One region of the Paenibacillus sp. FSL P4-0127 genome, then DNA from elsewhere that is predicted to be linked to it. Evidence: predicted binding sites of a transcription regulator. Region 1 holds the regulator's gene; each other region holds the start of a gene.
What was found. Region 1 encodes Rex, which represses fermentation and respiration genes when NADH is low (regulators of the CRP and FNR family bind a similar motif). Its sites were predicted from a motif close to TTGTGAAATATTTCACAA; they were not measured.

Region 1 (5,958 bases):
CCGTCACTTTGGAATTCGCCTGCTCCATTTGCTCCAGCGCGGACGTAATTTCCGTATATTTCTTCGTCTCCATCGCCTGCGCCACGCTGAACAGCGCTTTCTGCCACAGCTCGTCCAGAATCGGCGAAGAATGGTCTTTCACGTCCAGCTTCAACGTCCGTCCGCCGATTTGCCGTTTTCCGTCCTGTTCGATTTTCCGCACCAGATCGCCGAGATCCGTCCCGGGTGCGAGGTCCAGCTTCACGGCAAGTTCGTTCGGCTTAATGTCCAACTGTACATCGTTTACGCCATCATAAGTTTTTACGATATTTTCCAGCGGACGCTCAATCGCCCACTGCCGATATATGAACCATCCGCCAAACAGCAATACGGCGGAAATGACAACACTCGACACAACTGGTCCAATACGCAGTTTCACGTGATGTCCCCCTTATCTATATTTCTGAAGTGGTTGCTTTTTCAAGAACCGTCGCTTAGTCGGATATATAATTTGATATATCATTTCTTATATCAAATCCACAAATAAGAGTATATCACATGATCTATCAAATATCGAAAAAAAGTATGGCTATATTTCAAATTTTAAATGGGTAGACTGCTACATATTCTCAAGCAGAAGCGGCAACTCGCCCAGATGGCCGGCGAGCCAAATCATTTCTTTGGCAAACCGGGCAGGCGGAGCGCTGTGCCGATCCATGTTTTCATGAATCCACCAAGCGCTTTCCATATACCAAAGCAGTTCCAACGAGCGGACCAATAATCCTTCCTGCAACGGGCATTCTTTGCCGTATCCTTCAAGAAACGCCGCGGCTAACGAAACGTCCAAAGTCTCCTGAAAGGCGCATGACATGACCGCCCGGGCGACGTCCAGCCAGGGATAGTCAAAATTGAGCCGGTCAAAATCCAAAATAGCCGATAAGCGATCATCGTCGAACAACAGGTTGTCCGCCCACAAATCGCGGTGCGCCCAGCCTTGCCGGATCCCCTCAAACCTTTGCGGATCCACCGATTCCGTGGCCAGCAGTTGTTTTTCGACAGGTTCGAGAATATCGGTTTTGCCTGACGATTCCGCTTCAGCCCGGACCGCTTTCCAATGAGCCAAACGTTCCTCACGGCTAGGCGGGATAAATTGCGGGGCCTGTCCCCTTCCAAGCGTCCCGTCGTTTAGCAGCAGGTGCATTTTCCCCGTCATTCTCCCCAAATCATGAATTTGGGAGGCGTTGGCTTCCCCGGGAGAGATCAATTTGCCTTTGCAATATTGCATGGCCACGAACTTCTCCCCACACTCGGACTCCAGCATGATTTGGTCTTGGTATGTAAAAAGCTGAGGACAGGCGATACCTTGGCGGAATAATCTGATTTGTTCGGAAAGCGCCGTCGAAAGCTGGCTTGGATTGTACAGCCGGTACCTCTCCTTATTGTATTGTTTTAGCACGTATTCTCCGGAATCCGTTTCAACTTTCCACTTTAAATTAAGCCAGCCGCGTTTGATTGGGGTTGCTTGCAGGATACGCAATCCAAAATAATCCTGGAACGATTTCATTACATCGTTATAAATCCTTTGCTCGCACGGCGGTTGATCGGAATTCACCAAGCGCATGCCCTCCTAATATGAAAATATTAAAATTCAATCGAACGTATGTTTTCATATTACAAAAAACGGCCTCCACGTCCAAGTTGCTGAACATAGAAACCGTATGCTTCAAATCTCCTATTCGGTTCACTTCATGGCGGATCAGCGGTTCGGAAGCGTAAATACATCGTTCAACGCCTCACCGGTGCCGAAATCGTAAAAACGGTAGTAGTGGTGATCCTTTTGTTTATAAAACAGCTGCCATACCAGCCGTTCATTGTAGATGCCGGGCACCAGCCTGACGATAGTAATCCCGGGCAGGCTTTCGTTAATGATCGTCCGCACCCGGGTCTCCGACACACCTTCCGAGAGCAGCCGCACCACGGGTTCATGACCTTCCCGGAGCCATACCATCATCTCCCGGCCTGACCCGTCTTTGCCCTGGACCACCCAGCACACATCGTCCCACACCGATTTCCACACTTTATCGCCCTGGACCAGGTCCGTCTCCTGTTTCGCCTGCTCAATCACTGCATTTTCGCTTGCCCAGGTATCCTGAAGAACGTAGATATAAAAACGGTGAAGGGCAAAAAGCACGATCACTAAAATCAGCAGCGAAAGCAGGAGCCACTTGGTTCTCTTTCTCAACCTTCTCTTCCTTTCCCCTGTAGCCAGTCGTCTAAACCCACATTCGCGCACATTCGCACAGTCGCAGAAAAATAACGTTAATTCCGGTCGTTATTCCGCCGTTTTTCCTCCGCATCGTTAAAATAACGGCTATGTTAGTTCTTATTTTCCCCGAGGACGGCGATATCGTCAATATCACGGCCTATGCCGGGAAATAGCGACAAAAAAGTCCCTTATTGCAGCGGAAACCTCTTCAAATCCGAAAATAACGCCCTTTTTTACCGCTAAATCGCCGTAATTACAGGCACAGCCACAGGTGCAGCCACGAACATGACACGTCCACGTCCACGGCCGCAGCTGCACGCGCCATTCAAAAAGCAGCAAGCAACCAGTGCCAAGCCTCCAAGCGCCTACCGGGCCAGCAGCCCTTCGAAGGCCTCTTGCGCCTCGCGCCGGATACGCTCCTCGTCGAGGGTGAGGCAAGCCCCGTGTTTGACCAACTGCTCGCCGTTAACCCACACATGCTCTACATCTTTGGAGCCGGCCGAATAGACGACATGGGAAACGTAATCCGTCTTCGGCAGGAAATGGGCCTGTTCCGTATTCAGCGCGATAAAATCCGCCTTCATGCCGGCCGCGAGTTTCCCCGTATTCGCCAAGAACACCGACTTCGCCCCGTATTCCGTGCCCATTTTGAGGGCTTCCAGCGCCGGAACGGCGGTAGGATCGCCGGAAACGCCTTTGTGGATCAACGCGGCGAGGCGGACCTCCTCGAGCATATCGAGGTTGTTGTTGCTGGCGGCGCCGTCCGTTCCAAGCGAAACGACCACGCCTTTGCCAAGCAGTGCCGGCACCCGCGCCACGCCGCTGGCCAGCTTCAGGTTGCTGCCGGGATTGTGCGACACCGCCACGTTATGGGCCGCCAAAATATCGATCTCCTCATCGGTCAAATGCACGGCGTGAGCAAGCAGCGACGGACGGGAGAACATCCCGAGGTTCAGCAAATGCTGAACGGGTCTGACCCCGTAATCGTTCACGTTTTGCTCCACTTCCGCCCGCGTCTCCGACATATGCGTATGCATCGGCAGATCCAGATCATTAGCCGCTTGCACGAATTTCTCGAAAAATTCCGGCGGACAGGTGTACGGCCCGTGCGGCGAAATCATCGCCGTGATTCGGCCGTCCGCCTGACCGTGCCAATTTTTCGCAAACGCGATCGCTTCGTTCAGCTTCTGCTGCTGCACGTCCGGCGGGCACAACCCGATGACGCCGCGCATCAGCACGGCGCGGATGCCCGACTGCTGAACCACTTTGGCCACTTCATCCATATGGTCGTACATGTCCAGGAACGTGGTCGTTCCGCCTTTCAGCATCTCCAGCACGGACAACGCCGTCCCAGCGTACACATCGCCGGCGGTGAACTTGGCTTCCATCGGCCACATTTTTTCCTGAAGCCAGGTCTGCAGCACCATGTCGTCGCCGTATCCGCGCAGCAGCGACATCGCCGCGTGGCCGTGCGTGTTGATCAGCCCCGGCATGAACAGCAGCCCTTTTCCGTCGAAGGTTTCCGCGTCTTCCGCCCCTTCAGGAAGCTGCTCGCCGATATAGGAAATCGTATCGCCCTCAACGAGCATATAGCCCTGTACAATGGAACGATCTTGTTCGAACACGACAAAGGTTCCGTTCTTGATTAACCATTTACGACTCATGGGCAGGTTGTTCCTTTCCGTTTCCATCATTCAAATAATAAGCCAGACTGAGCAAATCGGTCGTGAAATCGGCGGCATGGATGCGGACTTCCGGCGGCACCTTCAAAATCGTCGGAGCGAAGTTCAGAATGGCCCCGATTCCCGCCGCCACCAATTGATCCGCCACGCGCTGCGCTTCGTAATCCGGGACGGTAATGATCCCGATCCGGACATTTTTCTCCCGCACCGTTTCCGTCAGCTCTTCGATCGGCTGGATCGTGATGTTGTTGATTTGCGTGCCGATCTTGGCCGGAGAGGCGTCAAACACCGCCACGATTTTCATGTTGTCTTTCAAATAAGCGTTGTAATTCGAAAGCGCCTGCCCCAAATTACCGGCGCCGACCAGCGCAACGTTGATCTGCTGGTCCAGGTTGAGGATTTGCTGGATTTTCTCGATCAAATACGCGACATCGTAGCCGATGCCCTTTCGCCCGAAATCGCCGAAGTAGGCCAGATCCTTGCGGATCTGGGCCGGGTTGAGGTCCAGCTTCTGGCCGAGCTCCTGCGAGGACACCGTAGGCACTTCGCGCCGGCTCAGCTCGTTGAGGAACCGCAAATACACCGGCAGCCGGCGGACGACGGCATCGGAAATTTTTTCGGATTTCATACGTTTATCCCCCTATTCTGACGCGGACTTAGAGACGTTTTCGTCTCCCGGATTTAACCATTCCGATATGCGCGGAACCATCTGAGTGAGCGGCATATGCTCCATCTTCGGCCCGGGCAGTGAATATAAAAAGTATTTCCCGTAGTAAGACTCCAAGATGCGGGTATCGTAAACAACCACGATCCCCCGGTCCAGCGAGGAGCGGACGAGCCTGCCGAATCCCTGCTTGAAGCGGATGACCGCCTGGGGCACGGACAGTTTCATGAAAGGATTTTTCTTCTCCTTCTGCAGCCGTTCGCTTTTCGCTTCCACCAGCGGATGGTTGGGGGGCTGGAAGGGCAGGCGGACGATCGCCAGGCTCGTCAACGCTTCGCCCGGAATGTCCACGCCTTCCCAGAAGCTGCTCGTCCCCAGCAGCACGGACGCCGCCTGGCCCTGAAAGCGCCGGGTCAGCTTGCTGCGGCTGCCGCTGTCCATCCCCTGGCCGATGACCGTGATTCCTTGCGCCGACAATAGCTCCTTCAACGGCTCGTAAACCTGCCGCAGCATCCGGTAGGATGTGAACAGCACCAGCATGCGGCCTTGCGTCGCAACCGCGGTATCGGCGAGCGAACGCACCAGCGTGCTGACGAAATGGTCGTCGCCCACGCTCCCCTTTACGCTCGGAAAATCGCGCGGGATGACGAGCAGCGCCTGGCTGCGGTAATCAAACGGCGACGGCAGCATCGCCGTGTTCAGCCGTCCTTCCCCGGCCGCTTCCGTCAGTCCCAGCTGTTCGATCATATACTGGAACGACTTGTCGACCGACAGCGTCGCCGAGGTCATCACCACGCTTTTTTTTCTGTCGAAAAAGTATTCCTTCAATTGCGCGCTAACGTCGATCGGAACGGCATACATCTGCAGGGAGCGGCTGCGGAAATTCCCGTTCGCTTCCATCCAGTACACCGTCTCCTCGTTCTCCAGCTTCATGAAGAAACGCAGGGCCTCCCGCTCGTTGGCCAAATCCTTGAATAACCCGTTGATGTCGGTCAGGAGGCTTTCGGAACCGTAATCCTCCTGCTCTTCCCGGATTTGCGCCAGCATCCGGTCGCCTTTGCGGAGCACGTCCCCTAGCGAGACATAGATCTGGTTCTCCAGCGCCAGCAGCTTATCCCATTCTTTCGGTTTCTTTAGCGGAAGCAGGCGGTAAACGAATTGGCCCGGATCGCCGGGCGCGGCGTCGCTCCGTTCCGGCATCAGGGCAAACAGCAGCTCGCTGAGCTTGTCCCAGCTTTCCTTCACATCGATCAGCGTCGGGTACATTTCGTCGATGACCTGGCACCATTCGCCCGTTTTTTCGCCCCCTGCCGCCTGCAAAGCGATGCGGAGATTTGGCAGCTGGCCGGTCTTGCTGTCTTTAAACA
Region 2 (5,958 bases), 220 kb from region 1:
CCCCCCGTTGCCGCCGATAAAGATCTCCCATCCGCCGTCGTTGCCGACGATCCCGATATCTTTCGTGCACGATTCGGCGCAGTTGCGCGGGCAGCCGTTTACCGCCATCTTGAATTTGGCCGGAAAGTCGAGCCGTTCGAATTTCCGTTCAAGCAGCGCGCCCATGCCCATCGAATCCTGGGTGCCGAACCGGCAGAACTGCGAACCGACGCAGGTTTTCACCGTGCGGAGCGATTTGGCGTAGGCGTACCCCGACGGCATGTCGAGCTCGGCCCACACTTTCGGCAGATCTTCTTTTTTCACGCCGATCAAGTCCAGCCGCTGGCCGCCGGTGACCTTAACGACTTTCACATCGTATTTCAGCGATACGTCGGCGATTTTCTTCAGATCCTCCGGCGTCGTCACACCGCCGTACATCCGCGGAACAACCGTATAGGTTCCGTCCTTTTGGATGTTGGCGCTCATCCGCTCGTTGACGAAGCGCGATTCTTTTTCGTCCTCGTGCGTTTCCGGGTACAGCATGCCGAGATAATAGTTGATGGCCGGGCGGCATTTCGAGCAGCCTTCAGGCTGGCTCCAGCCAAGCACGTTCATCACTTCTTTGGTCGTCTGCAGCCCTTTCGCCTTGATCTCCGCCACAATTTCATCGCGGCTCAGCGTCGTGCAACCGCAGATGCCCTGTTTCGCCGCCGACTGAAACCCGTCTCCCAGCACGTATTGCAAAATTTGCTCAACCACCGGCTTGCAGCCTCCGCAGGAGCGGGTTGCCCCGGTGCAGGCTTTGATCTCGTCGACGGTCGTCAAACCCTGATTGGCAATCGCGTCGACGATCGTGCCTTTGGTTACCCCATTGCAGCCGCAGACGATTTCGTCGTCCGCCATCGTTTCCACCGAAGCTTTCTTGGCTCCGCCGCCGCCGCAGCAGCCCGTGCCCATCAGCGCGGCGTACAGTTCGTCCGTCATCTCCGCCTTCTGCTTGATCAGCTTCTGCAGCTCGGCCGAATCGTTAATATCGCCAAACAGCACCGCGCCGACAAAAACGTTGTCCTTCAGCAGAATTTTTTTGTAGGTCCGCTTCCAGTCGTCTTTGCTGCAAATCACCGTATGTTCCGGACCATCGATAAATTCGCCGGTCGAAAAAACGTCAACCCCGGAAATCTTCAGCTTGGTCGAAACGACCGAACCGGCGTAAGGCGCGGTTTCCACGCCGCTGATATGCTTCGCCAGTACCATGCCCTGCTCAAACAGCGGAGCGACCAGTCCGTAGCAGACGCCACGGTGCTCCGTACATTCGCCGACGGAATAAACGCCCTCCAGCGATGTCTGCAAATAGTCGTTGACGACGATCCCGCGGTTCACTTCGATGCCGCTCGCTTTGGCCACCGCAACGTTCGGCTTGATGCCGACCGCCATGACGACGAACTCCGCTTCCAGTTCCGTGCCGTCGGCGAACCGCAGCCCGCTTACCCGCGAACCGCCAAGCAGTTCGGTCGTCTGCGCGCCCATTTTAAATTTGATGCCCTGGCGCTCCAGTTCCGCTTTTAGCATCCCCGCCGCCTGATGATCCAGCTGACGCTCCATTAAATCTTCCATTAAATGCACGACCGTCACGTCCATGCCGAGCTGAACGAGCCCTTTGGCCGCCTCCAGTCCGAGCAGGCCTCCGCCGATGACCGCCGCTTTGCGGCAAGTCTTGGCCGCCTGGATCATTTGCTCGCAGTCCGAAATGTCGCGGAAGCCGACCACGCCTTCCTTATCGCTGCCGGGAATCGGCAGGATAAACGAAGTCGACCCGGTAGCGATCAGCACCTTATCGTAAGGCACGCGCTGGCCGTCCTCCGTGACAACCTCCTTCGTATCCTTGTCGATCCGGGCCACCGCCGTTCCGGTATGCAGCGTAATCCCGTTATCGCGATACCAGTTCAAATCGTTCAGAATAATATCGTCTATCGTTTTGCTGCCTTCAAGCACATAGGAAAGCATGATCCGGTTATAGTTGGGATGCGGCTCGCTGCCAAACACCGTTATTTCGAATTTGGAAGTTAGTTTCAATATTTGTTCAACGGTACTGATGCCCGCCATTCCGTTACCGATCACGACCAGTTTCTCTTTTGCTGTAGCCATCTTCATCCAAGCCCCTTTCAGAATAAGACTGTTCCGAATTGTTAGTTGATTACCTGCAATCCCTTATGCCGAAAGTATACATTTAAAATTATGAATAGTTTGTGATTTCATTCACATTAATTGTGAAAGTTATCACATTTAATTGTCACATTTTTTTTTGCATACCTATTGAAAAATCCGCAGCCTCTTATCTAAGAGAACTGCGGATTTGCTTTTTCTCCGAAACTTATTTTCGCACCAAAGCGATTTCCACATTGTCCTGGGGTTTTAACCTCATGTCAAGGCCGGTGTCCAGCAATTTCTTATGATTGACCTTCAGCACCCATGCTTCCGTCTCCTCCGGACGATAACCATTGACGGAAACGATATGTTGCCCGGTTTTGTTCAGCTCCACGATCCCGCTGCGCTTGAGCAAATCCCTCACGGTCGTGTTTTCATTGTATTGATGGACAAAATAGCTTTTAAGCTGCGGATTTTGACTGCCCCCGTTCACGGTCAGCAGCAGCGATGCTCCATTTTGCCCCGCCGTTGCGCTGCCCGCGGTTTTAACGTAAACGAGTATGTTGTCCCCCGCCTTGAGCTGTTTGTCCCAATCGCGGGACGGCAGCTCCTTGTCATTTAGGCGGATCCCCCACTCCAGCGTCGAATCAAGCGAAACTTCACCCACGGATTGAATTTTGCCCCTATCCTCCGTCAGTTTTACGATACCGCTGCTTTCAAGCGCCTGAAGAACGGTAATCCCTTCCGTATAATCAAAATGCAAACTGCGCGTCACATCGGGGATAAACGTCCCCCCGTCAATCGTTAAAGTAATGTCATCGGCATGCCCATCCTCGCTTTGCAGCTCCTCCGAAGGGTCCGGTTTGTCGATCGTCCCGCCATCGGCGCAGGCTGCCGTGAAGAACGCGGCCAAAACCAACAGTCCTGCCAGCCATTTCAATCTCCAGCGCATCGCCGCCCCGCCTTTCCTTTAATCATTTTCCCTGATTCAATCCAGGAATATTCCATATCTTAAGCATACCGGACCGGCAGAAAGTTCTCAAATTTCGGGGCAGGCGCAAAGAACCCTTCCCTAAGCAGGGAAGGGCGAGGCCTGAATACTTCAAGTTATATTGTATATCGCGGAAATAATATATTGTTCTCCAGGTGCACATGCGTAAAAGTCATGGCTTCCAGCTCTTCTAGACGCGAATAGGTCAAACGGTACGTCGTGCACGCATGGCCAGGCGGCTGAAAATCGTCGGTCAACTCCCGCAGTTGTTTGAGAATGTCGCCCGCCGCGTCGTGTTCGGATTCCAACTCCGCGATGGCGGACTGCAATTTTTCCAGCACTTCCGGGTCCCGGCTCTTCTCCCAAAGGATTATCTTAGGAAACTCCTCTGCCTCTTCCTTGTCGGTATGCTCCAGCAGCTCGCGCCGAAGCTCACCGAACAACCGCTCGACCTCGCGCAAATGCGTATCCGCATCCCCATGGACCCGGGACACCTTGGTCACGTTTTTTTGAATTTCCGGCAGTTCCTCGCGCAAATAGCGATGGTGCGTGTTTACGATATGCCCGATCAAATCGGCCGATTCCGCCTTTGTCCAATCCTGTTCTTCCTCTGCCCGGGGATGTTCGGCCGCCAAGCGGTTTAAGTCCGTGAGCAGCGTTTCAACCGGAATCCCCCGCTCTGCCGCCGCTTCCCCCAACGGACGCGCGCCGCCGCAGCAAAAATCGATTTTCCGCCCGCGGAAATAATCCGCCGATTTTGGAAAACGAAGCACGATATCACGAACCATGTCTTGTTCCTTAAATAATGCTTGTATGTGATTCATCCGGAAAGACCTCCTGAGCTAATGTCGTAAGCTTACGTTTTTAACTTAACGCATAGAAGCGCCTCTCCTTGTGATTTTAATCACTTTTGTTTTTCTTGCTTCCGCTCAAAATATTTAAAGGCCGCCCGTAACCGGGAGGCCTTGTTATCGTCTGGACTTGCAAATAAGTTCGTTTTATTTCAGCACATCGTGATCCACGTACCGTTCGCCGTTTATTTCGCTGATCAACTCGATGGCGACCTTTGCCCCGTCGCCTGCCGTAATGATCGTATGAACGCTGACGCCCGCCGCCGTGCCGGCCGCCCAGATTCGCGGAACGCGGGTCCGGCCTTGCCCGTCCGTAGCGATGACGGTTTTGATTCTCGGCTCGCGGCCTTCTTTCAGCTCCAGGCCGGCAGCGCTTGCAAGATCGGTCAACGCGCCGGTGGCCAATATGATATGGGACGCCTCGTAGCTGCGGCCGGATTCCGTTTTTACGGTTACTGTCGAACCGCCGTTGGCATCGATATGCGTCACTTTTTCTTCAATGAACTTGGCGCCGAATTTTTCGGCCTGCTCCCGTCCGATTTTGAGCAAATCCGGTCCGGAAATGTCCTTTGCCCCGTAATGGTTCTCAATCCAGGCCCGCTTCGTCATGCTTGCGTTGCTGTCCAAAACAAGCGTTTCTTTGCCCGCCTTGGCCAAAAATAACGCCGCGCTGGCTCCAGCCGGCCCTGCCCCGATTACAATTACCTCAGCCACAAGTACACCTACTTTCTAAAATTTTCATGCCGCCTTCGCGACCCGAAAACGGCATGAGCTTATTTAATCCACTGCTCCGCCCAGGACTGCACCTGTTCCATCACCGGACGAAGCGCCCGCCCTTTCTCAGTCAATTCATATTCGATGCGAACCGGCGTTTCCGGATAAACATGACGGACCAAAATCCCCTCACATTCCAAATCCTTCATCCGTTCCGATAACATCTTATCGCTCATGGAAGGAATCTGATTGGAAATATCCTTGAAGCGTTTCGGCCCGCTCATCAGGGTTTGAATAATCAAGCCGTTCCAGCGTTTTCCCAAAAACGAAAAAGCCGATTCAAATCGCGGACACATTCCATACGAATGCTCATCCATAACATTCACCTCATTATTATAGCAAGCCTGCAAGCGTTAAACTTACGTTAAGTAAGTTAATATATTTCATAATAGCATATTTACACGCGGAAAGTAAGGGGGGGACTCTTCATTCACCGCCCCGTATCCGAAAAAACGGCCGCCTTGGCGGCAGCCGCTAATATAGTATATTACGTTTATGGTCAGTTATACCCACCACATCTCCGCGGCGGAATCTTCCATAAGCACTTGCTGCAGATTGCGCACGGCTTTGGTAAATCCTTCATCGATCGACATTAGCCCGTCTTCGTGCTCGATGCTTACCGCGTAATCGTAGCCGTACAGCCGAAGCGCGCTGATAATGTCGGCCCACGTCTTCAGATCGTGGCCGTAACCGACGGTGCGGAACTGCCAAGCCCGCTCCTGCATGTTCGTGTAAGGCTGCATATCCGTGATGCCGTAACGGTTTACGTTCACCGGATCAATCGTCGTATCTTTGGCGTGGAAATGGTGGATGGCGCCGGCCTTGCCAAGGATCGCAATCGCTTGAACCGGATCGATTCCCTGCCACCACATATGGCTCGGGTCGAGGTTGGCCCCGATGACTTCGCCGGCCGCTTCGCGCAGGCGCAGCAGCGTCGCCGGCGTGTGCACGGAAAATCCGCCGTGCAGCTCAAGCCCGATCTTCACATGGTGATCGGCGGCAAATTTGCCCCATTCCGTCCAATACGGAATGACTTTATTTTTCCACTGCCAGTCCAGAACTTCCTGAAAGTCGTTGGGCCAAGGCGCTACCGGCCAGTTGGGATACTTGGCATCCTCATGATCGCCCGGACAGCCGGAAAACGTGTTGACGACCGGCACTTCCAGCAACTCGGCCAATTGCACGGTTTTGACGAAAACGTCGTGGAACTCCTTGGCG
Region 3 (5,958 bases), 3.3 Mb from region 1:
ACAAGTATAACGAAACGTTTACTCAAACACTTTATGATCTTCTTTAAGCAAGAGTCTCCATTTTTAGGCTAAAACTTTTTCTGTCTAGTACTTAGGCTGTGGTTGGTGTATTAACGGTACAATCGGAAAATACAAACAATACATTGTTATAGTTTTCACAAAAAGTCCATACTAATATACTGGGAAATATTGATATTAAATTCCAATAAGCGTAGAATTATAGTGTAAAATCATTTTTTTAGAAGGAGAGGATTAAAATGGCAAGGTGAAAAAAAAGTATTGTAACACTGCTTTGTTCAGTAGTCGTTCTATCTATCACCCCTGTCAATGCTGCCGAGAGTATAAGTATCCCTCTAGATGAACAGGTTTTACAGCAGGATTCAGCTAGTACTAAGGAAAAACTAGATTCTATTTTAGAAACTAGTGTAACACAGGCAGTTTATGCCGCTGAAAATAATCCATACATTGAGCAGTATCTAATTGAACAAGAAGCAGACCCAAATGAGAATTATTTGGGAAATCCGGAAGAAGAAGAGAAAATTGCATTAGAGGCTCTAAACATAATTTACAAAGAGGATATCAAAGTTGGGGAATTGCTTGCTAAATTGACAGAAAATGATGAAATGATAAAGAAGGCAACTTCATTAAACAGGGACCGAATAATTGAAGTTTTGCATATCATCGTTGATAACTTTTTCAAAGTGGATGAAAGTGAAAAAGATCTTCTCTTAGGATACATGGAAAGATATGCTGTAAATGTTGGAGATAAAGCATCAATAGAACTATATCATGAAAACAAGAAAAATTACGATTCTGCTAAAATATCTCCTTTTGCGAGCTATGACAGAGCTGCCGCCGGAGAATGGGCCTATAAAAATTACAATAAATACAGTACAGATTACCCCGCTTTTACTGGTGGATGGGGAAGTGATTGTACCAACTTTGTATCTCAAGCAATGCATGTTGGTGGAGGCTTACCCTTTAAAGGTGACTGGTATGTATACAAAAAAAATTCAAAATATTTGGTTCCAACGAGTGCTGAAGAGTTGGATTACAGCTGGGATTTAGCAGATCCAAGCCCATTTATTAGCGTACAAGCATTCTATGACTATTGGAGATCTAGATCAACAGTCTATGCCTTCTCCCATGATTACTATGTATCGAATCATGAAACTATTTATTATAAACATATTTACAAAGGTGATGTAGTAGTCTTCTCGAAAGGTGTTTCTGGCGTGTTAACAATGCCTACGCATATTATGATAGTTTCTGCGTATGATACGAACAATGAAGATTTTAAACTCGCAGGCCATTCTAATGAAAGACAGGCATATCCCCTCCTTGATGCAATAGAAGCATATGCACAAGTAGAGTTTTTCTGCATTGACTAATATTGTTTGAAAAATACTAACCGCGAGCATAATGTTTCGTGGTTAGTATTTTATTTGAATAATTTGGACTATAAGGGTAAAATATACAATAGTTGAAGGGGTGAGATATATAATTGCGTGAGGTGAAAAATGAAAATAAAAAAAGTATGGCTTATAGTGCTATTTATCATAATTTTGATTTTACTACTGTCTCAAAATAACTTTGTCAAAGAAAGTGTCGCAAAAGCTTCTTCATCAGTATATGTTAAGGTGAAATATCACAACCAAGATTTAAAATTCGAAAGAGTAGAGTATGATGCACATTTTGGAGAGTATTTTGTTACGTACAAAGAGAAAAACGGTCAATTAATTAGTTTTACCATGACGCCTCGATATTTTCCAATCTATGTACTACATGATCCTTTAGATCAACCGATGTAACCCTCTTACTTTACACACTATAGCTGAGTGGATTTAGGATAATCCTGATCTGCCCAGCTTTTTTCATGTCAGTGTCGGTAGCATGAAGCATTCCGGCAATAATCAAAGAAAAAGCAAAAACCCCTGCGTCCCTACCGCCTTGACGGCGGAGAGAGGCAGGAGCCTTTGCTGTTTAATATTGATTATTTACCGGCCGCGCTGGCTCCGGCAATCCGTCCAAACGTGAAAATGTCCGTGATGGCGTTGCCGCCAAGCCGGTTACCCGCATGAACTCCGCCCGCAACCTCACCGGCCGCGAACAAGCCGTCAATCGGCTTGCCTTCGGTATTCAACACCTGGGCCTTTTCGTTAATTTCCAGACCGCCCATCGTATGATGCACGGATGGGGTTCTTGGCGCAGCAAAGAAAGGCGGTGTTTCGAGTTTTGCGCCAAAATTTTTCTTGCCGAACTCAGGATCAAGCTGATTTTCGACGTAAGTGTTGTATTTCTTCATTTCCGCCACAAAGACATCGGCCGGTACGCCCATTTGCTCGGCCAGTTCCTCCAGGGTATCCGCCATGAATATATTTTTGTTCGCAATCAGATCCTGATAATTGTCGCCCCATACATTTTTCCCGTTCAGATCCGGATTGCCCAGTGAGGTCATATCGCTGATGATGTAGAAGGTCTGATCCGTCTGCTCCAGGGCAGCGGCGGCCAAAACGTCTCTTTCGGCGTACTCGTTCACATACCGCTTGCCTTCCTTGTTGACGAAAATTTGCGTTTCCGCGCTGCCCCATACGCCGCCGGACAAAGCGCCCGTTCCCGGTTGACCGCTCGGCATCAGTTGGATAAAGCCCATGCCCCACAGATTCGCCCCGACTTCCTTACCCATCACAATCCCGTCGCCGGTAGCATTCGTCGTGTTGGTTGTTTTGATGTTTGCATCCAGAGCAGGCCAATAGTTATTGTATTCAACGACCATTTCAGGGTTGGCTCCGAAACCGCCGGTGGCCATGACCACACCCTTGGAAGCCTTCAAGGTGACCGGAGTGCCGTCAGACTGCTCGGCGGTCACGCCCACAATTCTGCCATTCTCAACGATCAGCTTGGTGGCTTTCGTGTTCAGCATAATTTCTGCGCCAAGCTCTTTTGCGCTTTTTTCCATCGCGTTAATATACCCGGTTCCCAGCGGTTCGGTATTATGGTGGGTTCTGGGCCACAAGGCGCCAAGAACGGTACCGATCCCATCCTGGAACTTAGCTCCGTGGCTCTCCAGCCATTGGATCGTGCCGTAGCTGTTGGTCGCCAGCGTCTTGACCAGTTCAAACTTGCCGGAGATTTCTTTCCCGTCAAGATCGGTTCGCTTCCCGCCGATATAGGTGTGAATCATATGCAGTTCAGGCGAATCAAACAGCTTGGTGGTGTCCCCTTTGGCGAAGTATTCCTTGATCTGTCCCTTGAGCGTCTTGAGCGTATCGGCATAATCGCCGAATTCTTTTTCATCGTAGGTCAGAATCTCTTTCAACTCATTGCTCAGCGCTTTCGTCATGGCCACTTTCGGCTGTCTAGCCGGGTCATAGGAATTGAACTCGCCTCCCGAACGAATCGTGTTCCCGCCAAGCGCAGGCGATTTTTCGATCAAAATCACCTTTGCCCCGTTCTCAGCGGCCGATACCGCAGCGGCCAGACCCGCTCCGCCCCCGCCGACAACCACGACTTCGGTTTCCTTGGTAATCGCTTCTTTGGCGGCCGCCTTCAGCGGTTCTTTGCTCTTCAATGCGTCGATGTCGGCCCCGGCCTTGGCCAAAGCGGCCGCGATCGCGTCAATCAAGCCGTTGCTGGATACGGATGCCCCCGATACGATATCGACCTTCAGGCTCTGTCCCTCGACCACCTTCTGGGGAATGGTCTCAAATACGGCATCACTTACCCCCTCCGTGTCCTTCTGCTCCAGCACCTTCACCGACTGAATGGTGTTGGCATCAACCGTCACCTCCACTTTAATAACGCTATGTAGGCCTTGCGCTTCCCCCGTATATGTCCCCGGCGTGTAAAGTCCTTGGGTATCCGCCGCATCAGACGTCGCTTCCTTATTACTGCTGCTGCATCCGATCACTCCCATGATCAAAATAAATACCAGTGCCGCCAAAAATCCCGTTCTTACATACCTGCAACTTGGATGTCTCATGTTATCTGCTCCTCTTCTGCATTTGTGCAAATTTTCACAATATAAGTGAAAAAAATTCGCGAAAATTGCCGAAACAAATTCGCTTACATTTAATATTATGCGCTTTCATTTCCGTGTAGCTCCATGTTATTTCTCACATAGGGAGGGTTAAGGGACCGCCCCGATTGCCCCTTGCCCCCATTCCACCGCTAACGGGCAAACCGGGTAAAGCCAAAGCTCCCCAACGAAACAGCCGCCGGCTCTCCAGTCCGTGCGGCTGTTTCTTGTATCTTCTTATTTCACTTCACTCAAGTGCTCTTCCAAACGATCCCACGTTTCGGTGATGCCCTGCAGCATCCCCAGGAAGGACTCTCGTTTACTGAAATCGACGATCCACTCGGTCGTGTTCGTCAAACCATCAGCGGTTATTGGCAGAACGATCAAAAGCTCGGTCTTTCTTTTTGAAGATGAATAGATGATTCGTTCCTATCAGGCACTACAATACAACTGGTTTCCGCGTGGCAAACAAGCAAAGTGCCGACGTACGGTAAACATGCTCGTCTGCAGGTGGTCTTTTTACCGCCTTACAGCCCAAACCTCGATCCGGTCGAAGGGCTATGGTTATGTCTCAAAGCCGATGTAGTTAACAACTTCTTTTTTGAAAAGTTCTATAAAATTAAACTTCATGTGTCTCAATTTATGAAGCGAATCAATAAGAATCCAATGGAAACGATCGATCGTCTACTTGTCAGGTTTTTGATCTTAGTTGCGGTTTATATAGTCTAAAAATATCTAAGTGTCCCATACAACAAAACAACCATTTTACCTCTGTCTCCAAAAATAAAAGTCGAGCAACGGTATTAGCGCTGCTCGCTGAGGGTTACAAAAAAATATGAGATCTAAGATGAAGACATGATTCAAAGAAAGGCTAGATATTCTACTAAATGCAACCTGGAATTCCTGCTTGTATAGTATTCCATTCCTTTGTTGTTCTAACTGTTGTTGTCGTTACCTTAATAAGTCCCATGTTTCCAATTGATATCCACGAATCTACTTCAACCTTAGCTTTCAATTCAACTTTTTCGCCGTCACTAGTAACTTTAGCTCCAACATCTTTACTAGCTATTGTGAAAGTTGTTAATGGATTTTGATCGTTATCTATTACTTCAACGGTCGCATTATTTACAGAAGTAAATTTATTCCATGAGTAATTTGCAGCTACTTCATAAGATAATTCAAACGATCCACCAAGATTAGTTGTATAATATAACATTTTTAATCCAGAACAAAAATCAGACGGAGCTATTTCATTAAGGTTTTCTGTTGGTGTAACTTCAAGGTTTTCTGTTGATGTAACTTCTTTGGGAGCTTGTTTTAATTGATTAAGGGCTTGTTGCAATTCCCCGACAGTAACAGTAACGGAATCATCTGAAAAAGCATCAGCTTTTTCTAGATTTCTAGGATCTAATCCTAGATATTCAATAACTTGGTTTACATTCTCTTCAGTTACAATTGTGTCCGGTGATAGTGCTCCGCTTGCGCTCGCCGGTGCACCAACCGGTAAAATTAGAGCGATAGATAGACATAGAGCGGCACATAAACTAGTAACTTTTTTTCTTACCATTCTATTACCTCCTTTTTTTACCACATTACCACACTATATACATATTTTCCAGTATATTTTTAGTTTTTTATTGTGAAAAAATTGTGATAGACGTTTGGATTGCAGCGGATTAACAATGTAATGACTATACTCCTCTCGCTTCAAATACGTCACCAAGCCACGATGATAATACTCCGTCGCCTCCAACACGACAGCCTGGTACTGGCTTAAAAGTGGATGTTATGTATATAATTATAAATAAAAAGGAGGCGCTGTATCTAAATGGAATCTATAGAAACAGGACTAAAACTATTTGTGTTAATAATAGTTATTTCACTACTCTTTGCTTTGGTAGGTTTTCTAGTCAAAAAATATCTAAGTGACTTCTTTGATA

Region 2: nirB (nitrite reductase large subunit NirB) is a predicted target of Rex. The motif match lies at 2,245-2,262, and genes of this name have one in related genera.
Region 3: NYE74_RS01290 (flavocytochrome c) is a predicted target of Rex. The motif match lies at 4,005-4,022, and genes of this name have one in related genera.

Annotation. Positions count from the first base shown of each region.
Region 1 covers NZ_JBBOWY010000001.1:3,647,535-3,653,492, reverse strand. The annotation lists gene NYE74_RS16465 (hypothetical protein) at 1-418, opposite strand, end outside; gene NYE74_RS16460 (phosphotransferase) at 599-1,600, opposite strand; gene NYE74_RS16455 (cell wall elongation regulator TseB-like domain-containing protein) at 1,736-2,221, opposite strand; gene NYE74_RS16450 (amidohydrolase) at 2,611-3,909, opposite strand; gene NYE74_RS16445 (redox-sensing transcriptional repressor Rex) at 3,899-4,555, opposite strand; gene dinG (ATP-dependent DNA helicase DinG) at 4,568-5,958, opposite strand, start outside.
Region 2 covers NZ_JBBOWY010000001.1:3,431,960-3,437,917, reverse strand. The annotation lists gene nirB (nitrite reductase large subunit NirB) at 1-2,124, opposite strand, end outside; gene NYE74_RS15400 (hypothetical protein) at 2,351-3,076, opposite strand; gene ric (iron-sulfur cluster repair di-iron protein) at 3,232-3,930, opposite strand; gene NYE74_RS15390 (FAD-dependent oxidoreductase) at 4,114-4,680, opposite strand; gene NYE74_RS15385 (winged helix-turn-helix transcriptional regulator) at 4,740-5,057, opposite strand; gene NYE74_RS15380 (sugar phosphate isomerase/epimerase family protein) at 5,244-5,958, opposite strand, start outside.
Region 3 covers NZ_JBBOWY010000001.1:332,376-338,333, forward strand. The annotation lists gene NYE74_RS01280 (amidase domain-containing protein) at 513-1,391, shown strand; gene NYE74_RS01285 (YfjL-like protein) at 1,521-1,811, shown strand; gene NYE74_RS01290 (flavocytochrome c) at 1,994-3,982, opposite strand; gene NYE74_RS01295 (hypothetical protein) at 4,256-4,405, opposite strand; gene NYE74_RS01300 (transposase) at 4,529-4,747, shown strand; gene NYE74_RS01305 (hypothetical protein) at 4,902-5,585, opposite strand; gene NYE74_RS01310 (hypothetical protein) at 5,847-5,958, shown strand, end outside.